3 regions of the Lysinibacillus sp. NPDC095746 genome follow, and region 1 is predicted to be linked to each of the others. Evidence: riboswitches for the same ligand, from Rfam matches in the RefSeq annotation. Region 1 holds a riboswitch; each other region holds the start of a gene.
What was found. Region 1 has a riboswitch for cobalamin ahead of cobT (nicotinate-nucleotide--dimethylbenzimidazole phosphoribosyltransferase). Riboswitches for the same ligand answer to the same signal wherever they lie in the genome.

Region 1 (4,789 bases):
AAAGGTGCAGATTCTGATGTATTGCTTACTAAAGAGAAAATGGAAGATAAGTTTTACTATTATAAAACTAATATAAAAAGTGATTTAACGGATGAAAAAATAAATAGCTAAGTTTTGTTAACTGAACAGTTGTTTTCTCCTCCGTGTAGGACATCCAAAAAGAAAAACTCCTTTATAGTAGATGGAGGCGATTGCTTGTCCACCTACTATAAAGGAGACTATATCTTAACGCTCATTGTCTTTTTTAGTCTCGACAATCTTACTTAATGTATCAAGAACATTTTTTAACTCTTTTAGACTTACTTTCGAATAATATTTTTCTACAAGAATGTCGTCAATTTTTTTTAGAAGCTGATGAAACTCTTTGCCCTTATCCCCAAGATAAATAAAGGTCTCTCTACGGTTGATTGAATTCTCTTGACGATAGATCATTTTCATTTCTTCGAGCTTTGAAATTACTTGGCTAACTGCACTTTTGGAAATATCAAAATGATTTACGATATCTTTCGCAATGACCGGCTCATGGTGAATGATATAAGACATAATAATTTCTTGTTGAGGCGTTAAGTGAAAGTTCGCTAGTTCCTCAACCTCTTTGGTTTCTTGTAAAACTAACAACTTGAATTGTTCGAATTTTTGATTAATTTTGTCTGTAATTATTAAATAGTCATGCACAGATGTATCATCCCTAATTCATTTTAAAGGTTTATAATTAAGTTGATTTTACTTAACTATTTATATATTTGTCAATTATTAAAGATAAAAATTTAACTATCTCTAATCATAGTTGTTTAAATAGAACCTTACACATTTGATTCATTACGTAAATATAATATTTCGCTTTCTAGTCATAGAAATATACAATTCCACTAATATATTGACACAAAAACTACTTTGACGTAGATTTAAAGTAATTGCATAAAAGCATTAGGTGCCCATTGCGGGAGAATAGGGAATAAAGTGAAAAGCTTTAGCGGTCCCACCACTGTAAAAGGGAGTTTCATAGAGAATGCCACTAGCATCGTTCTGGGAAGGCTCTATGAAATGTTGAAATTGAGCCAGGAGACCTGCCTATCTGCTTCGGTTATATAGACGATGGAAAAGTCTGTAGTTTATTTGTTATGGAATAAACTACAGGCTTTTTATTTTTTCTCTAAATCATTCTTCAAGTTACAAGGGCAAAAAAGAAAGGGGAAATTTTCAATGCAATTATTACAACAGACGATTCACAACATTCAAAGTGCTGACTACAAAATGATGGAGAAGGCACGGGAACGCATAGATGCACTTTGCAAGCCACCTAGAAGCTTGGGGAAACTGGAGGCCCTTGCTGTGCAACTATCCGGAATTACAGGCGAACTATTTCCTGCGATTGATAATAAAGCAATTATTGTCTGTGCAGCAGATCATGGTGTTTGTGATGAAGGGGTGACATCTAATCCACAAAATGTGACAGTCTTTCAAACATTAAATTTTCCTAGAGGAGGAACTGGTGTCTGTGCTATCGCAAAAATCACAGATGCAAAAATTGTTACAGTTGACGTTGGCGTAAAAGAAGATATTCCTCTTGATGCTGGTGTTATCGTAAAAAAAATTAAATATGGCACGGACAATATGGCAAAGGGACCTGCTATGTCAAGGGAAGAAGCCATTCAATCTATTGAAGTAGGAATTGAAGTAGCTACGGAAGAAATAAAAAATGGGATAAATGTACTCGGGACAGGTGAAATGGGTATTGGTAATACAACACCAAGTGCTGCCATATTATCGGTTCTTCGTGAATGTCATCCGAATGAAGTGACAGGCTTCGGTGCAGGTGTTGGACCAGGGGGGATAGCGCATAAAGTACAAGTCATTTATGATGCTATTGCATTAAATAAACCAAATCGCGATGATGCTATAGATATTCTTGCAAAAGTTGGTGGATTAGAAATAGGCGCTATGGCTGGGGTGATACTTGCTGCCGCTGCACATCGTAAACCTGTTGTTATTGATGGTTTTATTTCTACCATCGCTGCCCTTATCGCTTACGAACTTGAACCTAACGTAAAAGACTATATCATTCCTTCGCATGCCTCTGAAGAACCAGGTGCAAAAATTGCCGCTGAAATGCTCGGAGTTGAACCGATGTTACAGATGAATATGCGATTGGGGGAGGGCTCTGGTGCAGCTTTAGCCTTTCCTATTTTGGACGCAGCGTGCTCTATGATGAAAAATATGGCTACTTTAGAAGAAGCAATGTTGCTGTTGAAAAAGTAACTTTATTTGCAGATCACGGTGTGTGATAAACGAAGTCATGGATAGAACCGTCAAAATCGTGGATAGAACAGCCGAAGTCGTGGATAGAACCATCAAAATCGTGGATAGAACAGCCGAAGTCGTGGATAGAACCATCAAAATCGTGGATAGAACAGCCAAAGTCGTTGAATAGAACGGTCAAAGTGATGGAGAGAACCGCTAAGAAAAAATGAATTTAAAAATTCAAGCCCAAATCTCAGATTTGGGCTTTTATTATGCAACAGTATAACTATGCTCGATTCAACTTCCGTAACGGTAGACGCCATTTCTTCATATATGAAAGTATTCTAAGTACTGTGATCACACCAAATAATACATATAAAAAGATATCCCCTGAAAATAGTTGAAGTCCTATGATAAGCCCGGCTAATGCTGCCCAAACACCATAGATTTCATCGCGGAGGACTAATGGTTGTCGTCTAGCTAATAAATCACGAATAATTCCACCACCTGACCCTGTTAAAACAGCAGCTACAATAACGGCACTAATAGGCATGTCGAGCTTCACAGCATAAAGGGCACCTTGAATCGCAAATGCCGATAATCCAATAGCATCAGTGACATTGCCCCAACGATGCCAATGCTGAATGAGTCGATGTGGAAATAAGAAAAAGAGCGTAATAGCTGCAATGGCAATTTGGAACATTCTATCCTGCCCCCACAGTGTTGTTACAGGTAAACCTATAAGTAAGTTTCGTATAGCTCCACCACCAAAAGCAGTTACGATACCGAGTATATATACACCGAATAAATCGTATTCTTCCTCCATTGCAATTATTGCCCCGGAAATTGCGAAGGCAATTGTGCCAATGATACTAAAAACCTCCCAAGCCAACCCTTTCACCCCTTATGTGAATAAATCATTTTATGTTGTTGTGGATTAGTTACTGTATCTACAAGTTTTCGAAAAAAAAGCATCGACTTATAATTTGGAATTATCAGATACTAAATAATTTATTATAGCAAAATTAAAAAGATTAAGTTCGTAATTTAACTTCTTTTCGGCAGAAGTATTCCAGCTCTATAGGTGGTGAGATGAATGCGGATTTAAGTTACTTCAGGGTATCCAAACATCTGTGCCTTGGCACAAAAGACATCGCTAAAAAGAAATGAAAGCCTCCGTCGGATGTCACGCAATTATGAGTCATAATTGATCTTAGTACTTAATAAAATTGGCAAGCTTTGCAGGCAAGCTCGCAAATTGTTAAGATAAGATTTGAACAAATGTGAAATGGAGAAGAACAGTATGACTTTTACAACCAATTTATCAGAAGAAACACTAGCATTAGCTGCTAAAATAGAAGAAAAGGTACGCCCTTTTCATGCAAAGGTAGAAGACATGGCGTTCTTCAATCAACAAAAAGTGCTTGCCGCGTTCCGAAAGCATCAAGTAAGTGACTATCATCTACACCCGTCTAATGGTTATGGCTATGATGATGAGGGGCGTGATAATCTAGAACGAGTTTATGCAGAGGTCTTTGGAGCGGAGGCTGCCATTGTACGTCCGCAAATTATTTCTGGTACACATGCAATTACACTTAGCTTATTCGGAGTACTACGTCCGGGTGATGAATTACTTTATATTTCGGGTCAGCCTTATGATACATTACAATCAATAGTTGATGGTGGCGATAAAGATACTGGCTCGTTAAAAGATTATAAAATCGGTTATAGCCATGTGGATTTAATCGATAATCAAGCGATCGATTGGGAAGGTGTTGCAGCTGCAATTACACCAAACACAAAAATGATTGCTATCCAACGTTCGAAGGGCTATGCAACACGCCCATCCTTTACCATTTCGCAAATTACAGACATGTGTGCAAAAATCCGTGAATTAGCACCGGATGCAGTTATTTTCGTTGATAATTGCTACGGTGAATTTGTTGAGGCACAGGAACCGACAGAGGTTGGGGCTGATTTAATAGCAGGCTCACTCATTAAAAATCCTGGCGGTGGCTTAGCGAAAATTGGTGGTTATATTGCTGGCCGTGCAGATTTAGTAGAAAAATGTGCTTATCGTATGACATCACCAGGTATAGGTGCTGAAGCAGGAGCAACATTAAATACGCTTGGTGATTTCTATCAAGGATTTTTCCTTGCACCACATGTTGTATCTCAAGCCTTAAAAGGTGCGATTTTCACGGCTGCTATGCTAGGAGAAATTGGTATGAATACATCACCAAGCTATGATGCTAATCGTACAGATTTAATTCAATCGGTTTCTTTCCAAACTGCGGAACAAATGATTGCTTTTTGCCGTGAAATTCAAGCGAATTCACCAATTAATGCGCATTATGCACCTGAGCCCGCTTATATGCCTGGCTATGAGGATGATGTCATCATGGCAGCTGGAACATTCATTCAAGGTTCTAGTATTGAGCTTACAGCAGACGGTCCTATTCGTCCGCCATTTACAGCATTTATTCAAGGTGGGTTAACATACGAACACGTAAAATTTGCAATTTGTAGTGCTGTTCAAAAAATCCAA
Region 2 (4,789 bases), on a different contig from region 1:
ACAAGGTCAACTGATGGACCATAGTTTGAATAGCTTGATAGTTTGTTTCTTTCATTCGTAGATCCTACACTAATAACGCCTTCGAATGAAGCAGGGAAGAAGTATTCATCTGTCGATTCATTTCCAGCAGCTGCTACAACGGTAATGCCTTTATCAATCGCTTTTTGAACAGCTTCCTTCACTAATGGAGATTCTCCATAGCCGCCAAGGCTCATATTGATAACATCTGCGTTTTGCTCAATCGCGTAAAGGATTCCTTGTGCTATGAAGTAATCGGTAGTACCTTCTTTTCCGTTAAATACATCAATTGGAAGAATCTTAGCGTTTGGATTAATCCCATGGCCTCCAATCCCATTATCTTTTGCTGCACCAACAATTCCAGCCACATGTGTTCCGTGGTCGTTTGGATAAGGATTATTGGCTGGGGCTGCTGCATTATATGGCGGTAACACTTGAGATTTTAAATCTGGATGCTTAAAATCCACACCACCATCGATAACGGCTACTTTTACATCATTGTTGCCTGCTAATTCTAGAGCTTTATCAATTTGAAGTAGACTCAAATGGTACATATCCTGTTTCTTTGGATCTACTTCTGTGCCAAAGGAATGATACACGTAGCTTGGAGATACTTTTTTAACTCCTTTTTGTTTCACATAGTATGAAACTGCTTTTTCCAAATCTGTTCCTTTGTTCAGTTGGATAACATCGTATCCTAATGAAGGAATAGAGCGGATCACTTTTGCGCCAATTTTTTTGTGCACATTCTTATCAAGACCGGAATGTTTGACGATAATCGTATCCTGACTAATCCATTCTTTTTGATTCTTAGATGTTTGATCCTTATTGCTAGCTACTTTCACTAACTCTTGGTTCTTCGCTGTTTTTTGTGGCGCTTCAGCAAAGGCAGAAGTAGCAGGAACCATTAGTGCTGCAGATGCTACTAAAGCAACTGATTTTTTCTTCCAGTTTTTCAACTGTTTTCCCTCCTTGAGTGTGCCAAATATTTGTGACATCTATACTAATACGGATGACTGATAGAAAAGTTTCGTAATAAGTATATATTTTTCCAAAATCACCACTCTTCTCATATTTATCCCATTATAAAAATATGAGAAGAGTGGTCGAAACATTCTACTCGATTTGTGAGATGGGAGTAGGAGCACAGATTCAATTAACTATGAACAAATTATCTTAAAGCTGCTCAAGAAGTCTGTGCAAATCTTCCTTCGAACGAGGCATTTTAATGTTTTTTTTAAATAACTTTTTCTTTTGCAAGGCAATGGCCATTTCAAAGACCCATGGTCGTTCAAGATGGGCTCTTTCAAGCAAATCTTCTTGGAAGAACATTGCAACTGGATCTCCATTATAAATAATTGTCCCAGCTTCCATCACGATTATTTGATCTGCCCATTCATAAGCTAATGAAATATCATGTGTTGCCAGTAAAATTGTTCGTTCACCGTTCTCTAATGTTTCTAAATACTGTAAAACTTGTGCACTATAATAATTATCTAGTCCAGCTGTTGGTTCATCTAATAATAAAACGGATGGTTCCATTGCAAGTACTCCTGCCATTGCGACACGTTTTTTCTGTCCAACACTTAAAAAATGGATCGGTTTATCTAGCAATGCTTCGACTTCGGTTTGAGCGACGGCCCACGCAATTTTCTTTTCAATTTTTTCAGTTGTCCAGCCAAGATTCAAAGGACCAAATGCAATATCTTGCTTAACTGTGCCAGAAAAAAGCTGATTGTCGGCATCCTGAAAAACAATACCAACCTGTTGGCGTAATTGTTTTAATGCTTTTCTACTATAGTTCAGGTCATTGCCACAAAAGGATATACTTCCAGCGGTAGGCTTCAAAATACCATTTAAATGCTGAAATAACGTTGATTTTCCAGCTCCATTATGACCAAGTAAAGCGATTTTTTTCCCCTTTGGAATTTGAAGTGTAATATCTGTTAGTGCATAAGTTCCATCTGCATAAGCGTAGGATAAATGTGTTAAATCAAAGTATAAATCTGTCATCAGAAAAAACCTCCATAAATGATGAGGAGTATAAAAATAGTAGCAATACCTATCCAATTTTTCGTGTTATAGATAACATCGTTTTGCCAATAAACAGTTTCGCCTCCACGGGCTTCCATCGCATTGTTTAGTTCACGACTGCGTTGGAACATCTCGACAAATAAAGCTGCAATTAACATTGATACCGAACGAAGCCACTGTATAGGGGAGCTGTATCCTAGACGAGCCTGCTGGGCAAGATGAATTTTTTGCATACTATCTAAAAAGATAAAAATAAAACGATACGTTAGCTCTACTAGCTCTACAAATAGAGTTGGAATTCGCCATTGTCGAAGCACGTAACAAATAGATTGGACTGATGTTGTGAGAATTAAAAAATACAAACAGCTAATGCTGCCAAGGACGATGAAAAAAAGCTGTTGCGCTGTTCCGAGGCTCGCTCTGCCGATAAAAATCGTCCAATTATTAAGTGAAAATGACCAAATATACGTTGGTAACGTGCTAGTTGTTGGCGCTATAGAAATTAAAATTGACACTAAACTTGATAGTAAAAAAAATCCGGGTAGCAATAGCAATTTAGCGTAATATTTTGCAGGGATTTTTGCACCTAAAATGATAAAAGCACTCATCACAAAAAATGTAATGAGTGAAATTCGTTCATCTCTCATGATAAGCGACAATATAAGTAGTCCAAGGGATAACGTCATTTTTTCTAACGGATGAACAGACGCTAATTTATTCAAATAAGCATACTTATCAATGAGTAACATCGCTTAACCCTCTTTATGTTTGCCGCGCATTAAGCCAATAAAATAGCCGATAAATCCAGCGCCAATAGCAGCTTGTAATGCGAATAATAAGCTTTCAATTTCACCACTTGGTGGCTCCCATAAGCTTTCAAACCATGGCTCGTAGTTAGCATCAATTTCACTAATTGCTGCTTCCGCTTCGCCATCAGCCCCTTCGAACTCTGCACCTTTTTGAATAAATAGGGGGATAATTGCTAGAAACACAACAATGGCTAAGAGCAGTAGGTTTTTTTTCATGTTAGTGTGCCTCCTTTGTTGAGAAAACACGTAGAGTTTTTAATTCACTCACATTGTATTTTTTCAGGAAGTTCATAACAATCACTGTTAAAATTCCTTCACTAACAGCAAGAGGAATTTGTGTTAGCGCAAAAATACCAGCAAATTTTGTGAATGAAGCCATAAAGCCTCCGACCTCAGAAGGGAAGGCAAGAGCTAGTTGCACTGAAGTGACAACATATGTACCTAAGTCACCAAGCATTGCTGCTAAAAAGACGGCTACTGAAAATGATAATCCCATTTTTTGTGAGCCCTTAAATACATAGTAAGCGATAATAGGGCCCATAATTGCCATAGAAAAGGTATTTGCCCCTAATGTTGTAAGCCCACCGTGTGCTAACAGTAAAGATTGGAATAATAATATGATTGTCCCGATAACACTCATCGCTAATGGTCCAAAAAGAACTGTTCCAAGTCCAACTCCAGTTGGATGTGAGCAACTCCCTGTTACAGAAGGGATTTTTAAGGCAGATAGTACAAAGGCAAAGGCACCCGATAGCCCTAATATCATTTTTGTTTCAGGATTTTCTTCAATGGTTTTTCGAATAGAACGTAATCCTAAAATAATAAATGGAATCGATATGACCCACCAAAAAATCGCCCATTCAATTGGCAAAAAACCCTCCATAATATGCATCGCAAATGCACGATTTGGCACGAATAAAAATGCCAATAAGAAATAACTAAGCTTCCAACCTGAAAATTTCAAGAATCTCTCCTCCTAGCTTTTAACTTTTTCGAATTAGTATGCGATCGATCCAATTTGGCCTTGGCGTAATTGTAGCTGCCGCTTCGCTTTCGCTACAGAAAACATTTGTAGCTGCCGCTTCGCTTTCGCTACAGAAAACATTTGTAGCTGCCGCTTCGCTTTCGCACAGATAAACAATGCGTCCGGATTTTGAATTGTGCATTCCTTTCAAAGTCCGTGACATCCGCCAGAGGCTTTTTTTCATTCAGTAGGTGTTTTGACCCGGTTGGAACCATATCTGTACTCATCTACCTGGAGACGGATTCTCTTCTGAATGAAAAAAGCACTTCTCCGATAGTGGAAAAGTGCATAGCTAAAAAAGCAAATAAAATTCTAATCTGCTAAGCCGCACACCCATCCTCGTAGGTTGAAACGATCACATATTTTTCGGCAGGTCTCCTGGCTTTAGTTCAACGTTTTATAGGTCTTCCCATCCTTTGGACAGTGACATTCTCCATAAAACTCCCTAGTACAGTGGCGGGACCGCGCCGGATTTGAACCGGCTTCCCTTTTAAGCGAAAAGCTGAACAATTCGCACCGAAAAAAGATGAAGTTGTGAGATTTCACGACAAAGTGTAACATGAATTTCCATATATATGCTATCATTTTTATGAAAAAATTTAAAATTGATAGTCTATATCGAAAATTTAGATAAAACAAAAAAGAATGTCGCGTTTTTCTATAGAATTTTAAAAAAATTGTCACAAATTAAGAAAGTAATGTTGAAATTTTAAAAAAATAAGCTATGATAGAAACAGTTTTAAATTACATGAAAATTCTTTCAGCAAACGCCTTTGTAGCGAAAGTGAAGTGTTAGCTATAGAAGGAATGCTGATTTAAGTTCTTTTCAGTGGGTGTCAAAACACCTGAACCTGCTGAAAGAAGTTAAAGCCTCCACGGCTGTCACGGAATTATGCCGAGGCAT
Region 3 (4,789 bases), on a different contig from region 1:
TTTTACGGGCAGTTATTTCGGTACAGTTAAATGACTACCCGTTACAGCATGATAAAAATATATAGTATCTTATCATAAATTTTTAAGGTGTAAAGAGTTTTTATAATGAAACATTATGAAGCTAGTATAATACGTAAAAACCCTCTCACAATTTTATGCGAAAGGGTTTCTTATCATATTAAGTAATGATCCTGCAATTGCTTACGTTTTTTTGTTGTTAAACCAAACTCTTGCTCTAAAAAAGCAGTCTTAGAGCCATATCGATTATCCATTGCATCAAATGCCGCTTGTAAATAGTCCTCACGGGCCGACATTAAAGCATAAAATTGCTGCAATTCTTGATCGCTATAACCCAGCTGAATTGTCTGAGCCATTCGTTCTACTAAGGGACGTAGATGTACATTTGTATCTAAATAGTCCTCCATGATTGTTTCCTCAGGTACATCTAAAGCAAGTAAAATAAGTGCGCTGCCAATACCTGTTCGATCCTTTCCAACCGCACAATGATGAACAAGCCCTAAATTTTCAGGATGCTGAATCGTTGCTATTAACTTTTTAAACGAGTCATTATTAAAAGGCATTTGCGCATAAAATTCTCGGAACATCTCTGGGCTTACAACCTTATAAAAATCTTTTCCACCAGTGTTTGTAGGCATCTCAAAAGCATGATTTCCCTTTGCCGGTATTTGAATATACTTGGCATACGGAAATATCGGATTAGGATTATTTTGAGCCTCATGGTTGTCTCGATAATCAAAAATTGTTTTCACACCTAGCGTTTTAAATAGCTCCTTATCTGCTTTCGTCATTTTACCAAGTGCTGCTGAACGATAAATCAAACCATTCTTAACAGTACGCCCATCTCTCGACTTATAACCACCCATATCACGAAAATTATAAACTGCTTCAAACGGAACAATCTTCATATCAAACTGTTTCACTCACTGCACCTCTCTCTGTTAGCAAGCATTCTTATCTCTATATTATAGAACAATTCGATATAATACCAATTTTCGCACTAGGGAATGTCACACGCTACTTTGAACGCGGAGGGGGGATTTTAGCGATCTTTATTGAAGCGAGGAGAAGGCCGTTACCTGATCACTTTTTCATCAAAGCGGAGTAGTTATCCACCTTACCTGATCATTTTTTTCATCAAAGCAGAGCAGTTATCCACTCTACCCGATCACTTCTGCTTCAAAGCGGATCAGTTATCCACCCTACCTGATCACTTCTTCATCAAAGCAGAGCAGTTATCCACTCTACCTGATCACTTCTTCATCAAAGCGGATCAGTTATCCACTTCACACGATCACTTTCTCTTCAAAGCGGATCAGTTATCCACTCTACCCGATCACTTTCTCTTCAAAGCGGATCAGTTATCCACTTCACACGATCACTTTCTCTTCAAAGCAGAGCATTTATCCACTCTACCTGATCATTTCTTCATCATAGCGGACAAGTTATCCACTCTACCTGATCACTTCTTCATCAAAGCGGATCAGTTATCCACTCTACCTGATCACTTTCTCTTCAAAGCGGATCAGTTATCCACTCTACCTGATCACTTCTGCTTCAAAGCGGATCAGTTATCCACTCCACACGATCACTTCTGCTTCAAAGCGGATCAGTTATCCACTCCACACGATCACTTCTGCTTCAAAGCGGATCAGTTATCCACTCCACACGATCACTTCTTCACCGAAGAGAAACGGATTTTTACCCGGGTATTTCACTATTATCCGGCAAAAAAGCTGCCCTTGATAAAGGACAGCTCCAAAATACTATTTAAATAACTCAGGGTATACTGCTTTTGCGATTAACTCAACTGCTTCTCCAATACGCGGACCTGGACGATTTGAAATATCAGTATCTATAGAATAAACCGCTTTATTTTGAATAGCAGTGATTGAATTCCATCCATCACGGGAAAGAATTTCTGCCGCTGGGTCTTTCACATAGTTTACTGTTGTTAAAATAACATCTGGATTTTTCGCAATAATATCTTCCTCAGATACCTTTACCCAGCTTTTAAGGTCAGCAAAAACGTTGTTAACATTTGCAGCATTTAAAATCTCTTGTTGGAATGTACCAGAACCAGCTGTATAGATGTCTGGCTTTGGACTAATTTCTAAATAGATATTTTTCGGTTCTTTCACATCTTTAACTTTCGCTTGGACATCGGCAATTTTACCTTTAATATCTTCATTTAACTTGTCACCTTTATCTTTGATGCCCATAACCGTTGCGACTTGTTCGATATCCCCATAAACATCATCAAATGATTTAGCTGATTGAATGGCAAACACTTTAATACCTGCATCCTCAAGGCCTTTTAATGCATTTAAATTTTCTTCATCTTTACCAGTCGTATAGGCAATTACGACGTCTGGCTTTAACGCTAAAATACGCTCACTGTTGAATTTTACAGAATCAGAAACACGCTCAATTTTTTGCGCTTCTTCTGGATACGTATCAAACTCCGTTGCACCTACGATTTCATCTCCCACACCTAGAGCAAATAAAATTTCTGTATTACTCGGTTGTAATGAAACAATAGTTTTAGGAACTGCATTAAACTCTACTTCTACACCACGGTCATCCTTAACTTTATAGCTAGTAGTTTTCTCAACTTGTTGATCTTCCTTAGAAACCGTTTCTTTTTTTGCATCCTCTTTCGTGCCGCAGCCAACTAATACAAGGGCCAGCATCAACACAGAAAGCCATTGTAGCTTAAACATTTTCTTCATTTCATTGATTCTCCTTTTTTCTTTTTCATCGGGTATGACTTACTAATAAACGGTATTTCAGCAATACCAGCATGCTGATTCATATAGACAGCCATTACAAAAAACACATTGGCTAGCAATCCTAAATAATCAAAGAGAATAGCAGGTACTTCCCGTTCTTCAGATACTTTGTGCAAAACACGGTATGATTTTTTCGCCTCACTACGGCATACATGTAATGCAGTAGCAGCCCCTGTCCCTTGAGGTAATACAAAGTTTTGTATTTCATCCTTAACATGACTAACATAGAAATCATAGCGATCACTTAGCCAAGTCAAATCATCTTCGGTTACCGCCAATTTACCTCGTACTGACCCATTTACATGGTAAGCCATTGGTAAAATGGCTAGTAAATCATCTGCTACTACCTCCACAGTTTCCCTTTTTACCGCCGCTAAAGCGACACCAATATGTGTTGTAAGGCTATCTGTTCTAATTTCAAAATCTACCGTTGATGCCTTTTCACGCATAAATGGATAACAAGAATAACGTGCATCTTTTTTCAAATCTAAGTCCCCGCTTTCCTTCGTGAAAAATTCTACTTTATTCACACCTTCTTAAGATTTCTTCCGGTGAAAGATGAGTGTACATAAAAAAACGTTGTTCCCATTCCTAAGGAAACAACGAAAATAACATAAATAGTGTCATATAGACACGGTATAGCCTATGTATTTGCCGCATATTCTCCTAGCTTCCGAAGAGTTATCATACGTTCAAACAAAGGTCGGTCTCCTGGCTTGTACAGTTCACTACATTCAATCATGTTGTACGTCATAAAAACCTTCCCATCAGCTCATTCGACAGTGGTATATCTTTATGATTCCTGTACTTACAGTTGCGGAAACAGCTTCGGTTTTTCACCGAATTCCCGATTATGCTATAGTTCAGCACCCTTATTCTGCAAGAATTATTCACTTGTTATGCAGTTTATCATAGATTAATAGGAAAAAATAGATGTGGAATTAGAATAAAACAAATACGATGGGTAAAGATCATGCAGGTATCACCATATGCACGCGGGTGTTTTCATTACCCCACGGGCATTTCATATGCTCATGCAGGTATTATATTTCATAGATAGATGGTATAAAAGCTATCTCTCAACGAAAGTATTTGCGCAAAAACAGCTATTTTACAGCTTTTAACCGATTGCATTCTTATATTTCTTTTTGTATTTACCATCTTCTTCCTCTTCGATTAATCGCTGTGCAATCTCTAGTAGTTTCGGGTCTTTCGTTTCATCGAATAGCTTTTTAAAAGATACAATAATATCATAGCGTATCGATGTCGGGTGCTTTTCGTCTAAGCATATTTGAAATCTTTTAGCCAAATATGACACGACTAAATCTCTTTGTACCTGCCCTGCTAAACCTATTCTCCAAATCGCCTGCAAAGTTTGCCTCGCAGTTTCTGTTCTTTCATCATACGTTACTGCCCAAATCTTTAAGAAGTCCTCTAATACTCTTTCTTCAGGATCACTTTTTGCCGCCAATGCGCATAAAAATTGTGCAGCACTTGCACGTACATGTCCATTTCTATATGTAAGAGCTTGAACAAGTTGTTCCCAAACTGAATATGTCCAATCAACTGGTTCCTGCATAATTTTCATTAATTCTTCGTATGATTTGTATTGAATATCAAGGTCACGCTCTGTTAAATTACTAAAAAGTTGCAAAATCTCTTTTTCCATGATTCATCCCTACCTTTATGAACGCAAAAATGGCAAACTTGTTGTATTAATTTCCATCATTCGTTACTTTACTACTACGAAACTAAAGTCACAAACAGTTTAATTTCAAAGTGAGATTTCTAATTATATTTCAAAATTATCAGAAATGAGTATCAATATGCAAGAAAACATTTCTTTCGGCTATAAAGACACATCCTTTATAATTGGAATTAGCCTGCTATGAATCCAGCGAAATACGCTATAAAGATGACAATCATTTATATGGATAATTGATGCTATACCTTACATCGGCTCTATTTTCATTTTAGTA

Region 2: another riboswitch for cobalamin. It lies ahead of ACIQ7N_RS21985 (energy-coupling factor ABC transporter permease); the one in region 1 lies ahead of cobT (nicotinate-nucleotide--dimethylbenzimidazole phosphoribosyltransferase).
Region 3: another riboswitch for cobalamin. It lies ahead of ACIQ7N_RS08030 (hypothetical protein); the one in region 1 lies ahead of cobT (nicotinate-nucleotide--dimethylbenzimidazole phosphoribosyltransferase).

What each region holds. Positions count from the first base shown of each region.
Region 1 covers NZ_JBIWGL010000006.1:5,933-10,721, forward strand. The annotation lists gene ACIQ7N_RS06020 (alpha/beta hydrolase family protein) at 1-111, shown strand, start outside; gene ACIQ7N_RS06025 (MarR family winged helix-turn-helix transcriptional regulator) at 226-675, opposite strand; cobalamin riboswitch at 913-1,089, shown strand; gene cobT (nicotinate-nucleotide--dimethylbenzimidazole phosphoribosyltransferase) at 1,204-2,259, shown strand; gene ACIQ7N_RS06035 (trimeric intracellular cation channel family protein) at 2,528-3,133, opposite strand; gene ACIQ7N_RS06040 (methionine gamma-lyase family protein) at 3,545-4,789, shown strand, end outside.
Region 2 covers NZ_JBIWGL010000044.1:8,497-13,285, forward strand. The annotation lists gene ACIQ7N_RS21965 (S8 family peptidase) at 1-977, opposite strand, end outside; gene ACIQ7N_RS21970 (energy-coupling factor ABC transporter ATP-binding protein) at 1,195-2,031, opposite strand; gene cbiQ (cobalt ECF transporter T component CbiQ) at 2,031-2,801, opposite strand; gene ACIQ7N_RS21980 (energy-coupling factor ABC transporter substrate-binding protein) at 2,805-3,077, opposite strand; gene ACIQ7N_RS21985 (energy-coupling factor ABC transporter permease) at 3,079-3,825, opposite strand; cobalamin riboswitch at 4,237-4,421, opposite strand.
Region 3 covers NZ_JBIWGL010000008.1:52,981-57,769, reverse strand. The annotation lists gene ACIQ7N_RS08045 (tyrosine-protein phosphatase) at 174-941, opposite strand; gene ACIQ7N_RS08040 (hypothetical protein) at 1,074-1,796, shown strand; gene ACIQ7N_RS08035 (ABC transporter substrate-binding protein) at 1,785-2,750, opposite strand; gene ACIQ7N_RS08030 (hypothetical protein) at 2,747-3,295, opposite strand; cobalamin riboswitch at 3,495-3,700, opposite strand; gene ACIQ7N_RS08025 (hypothetical protein) at 3,931-4,479, opposite strand.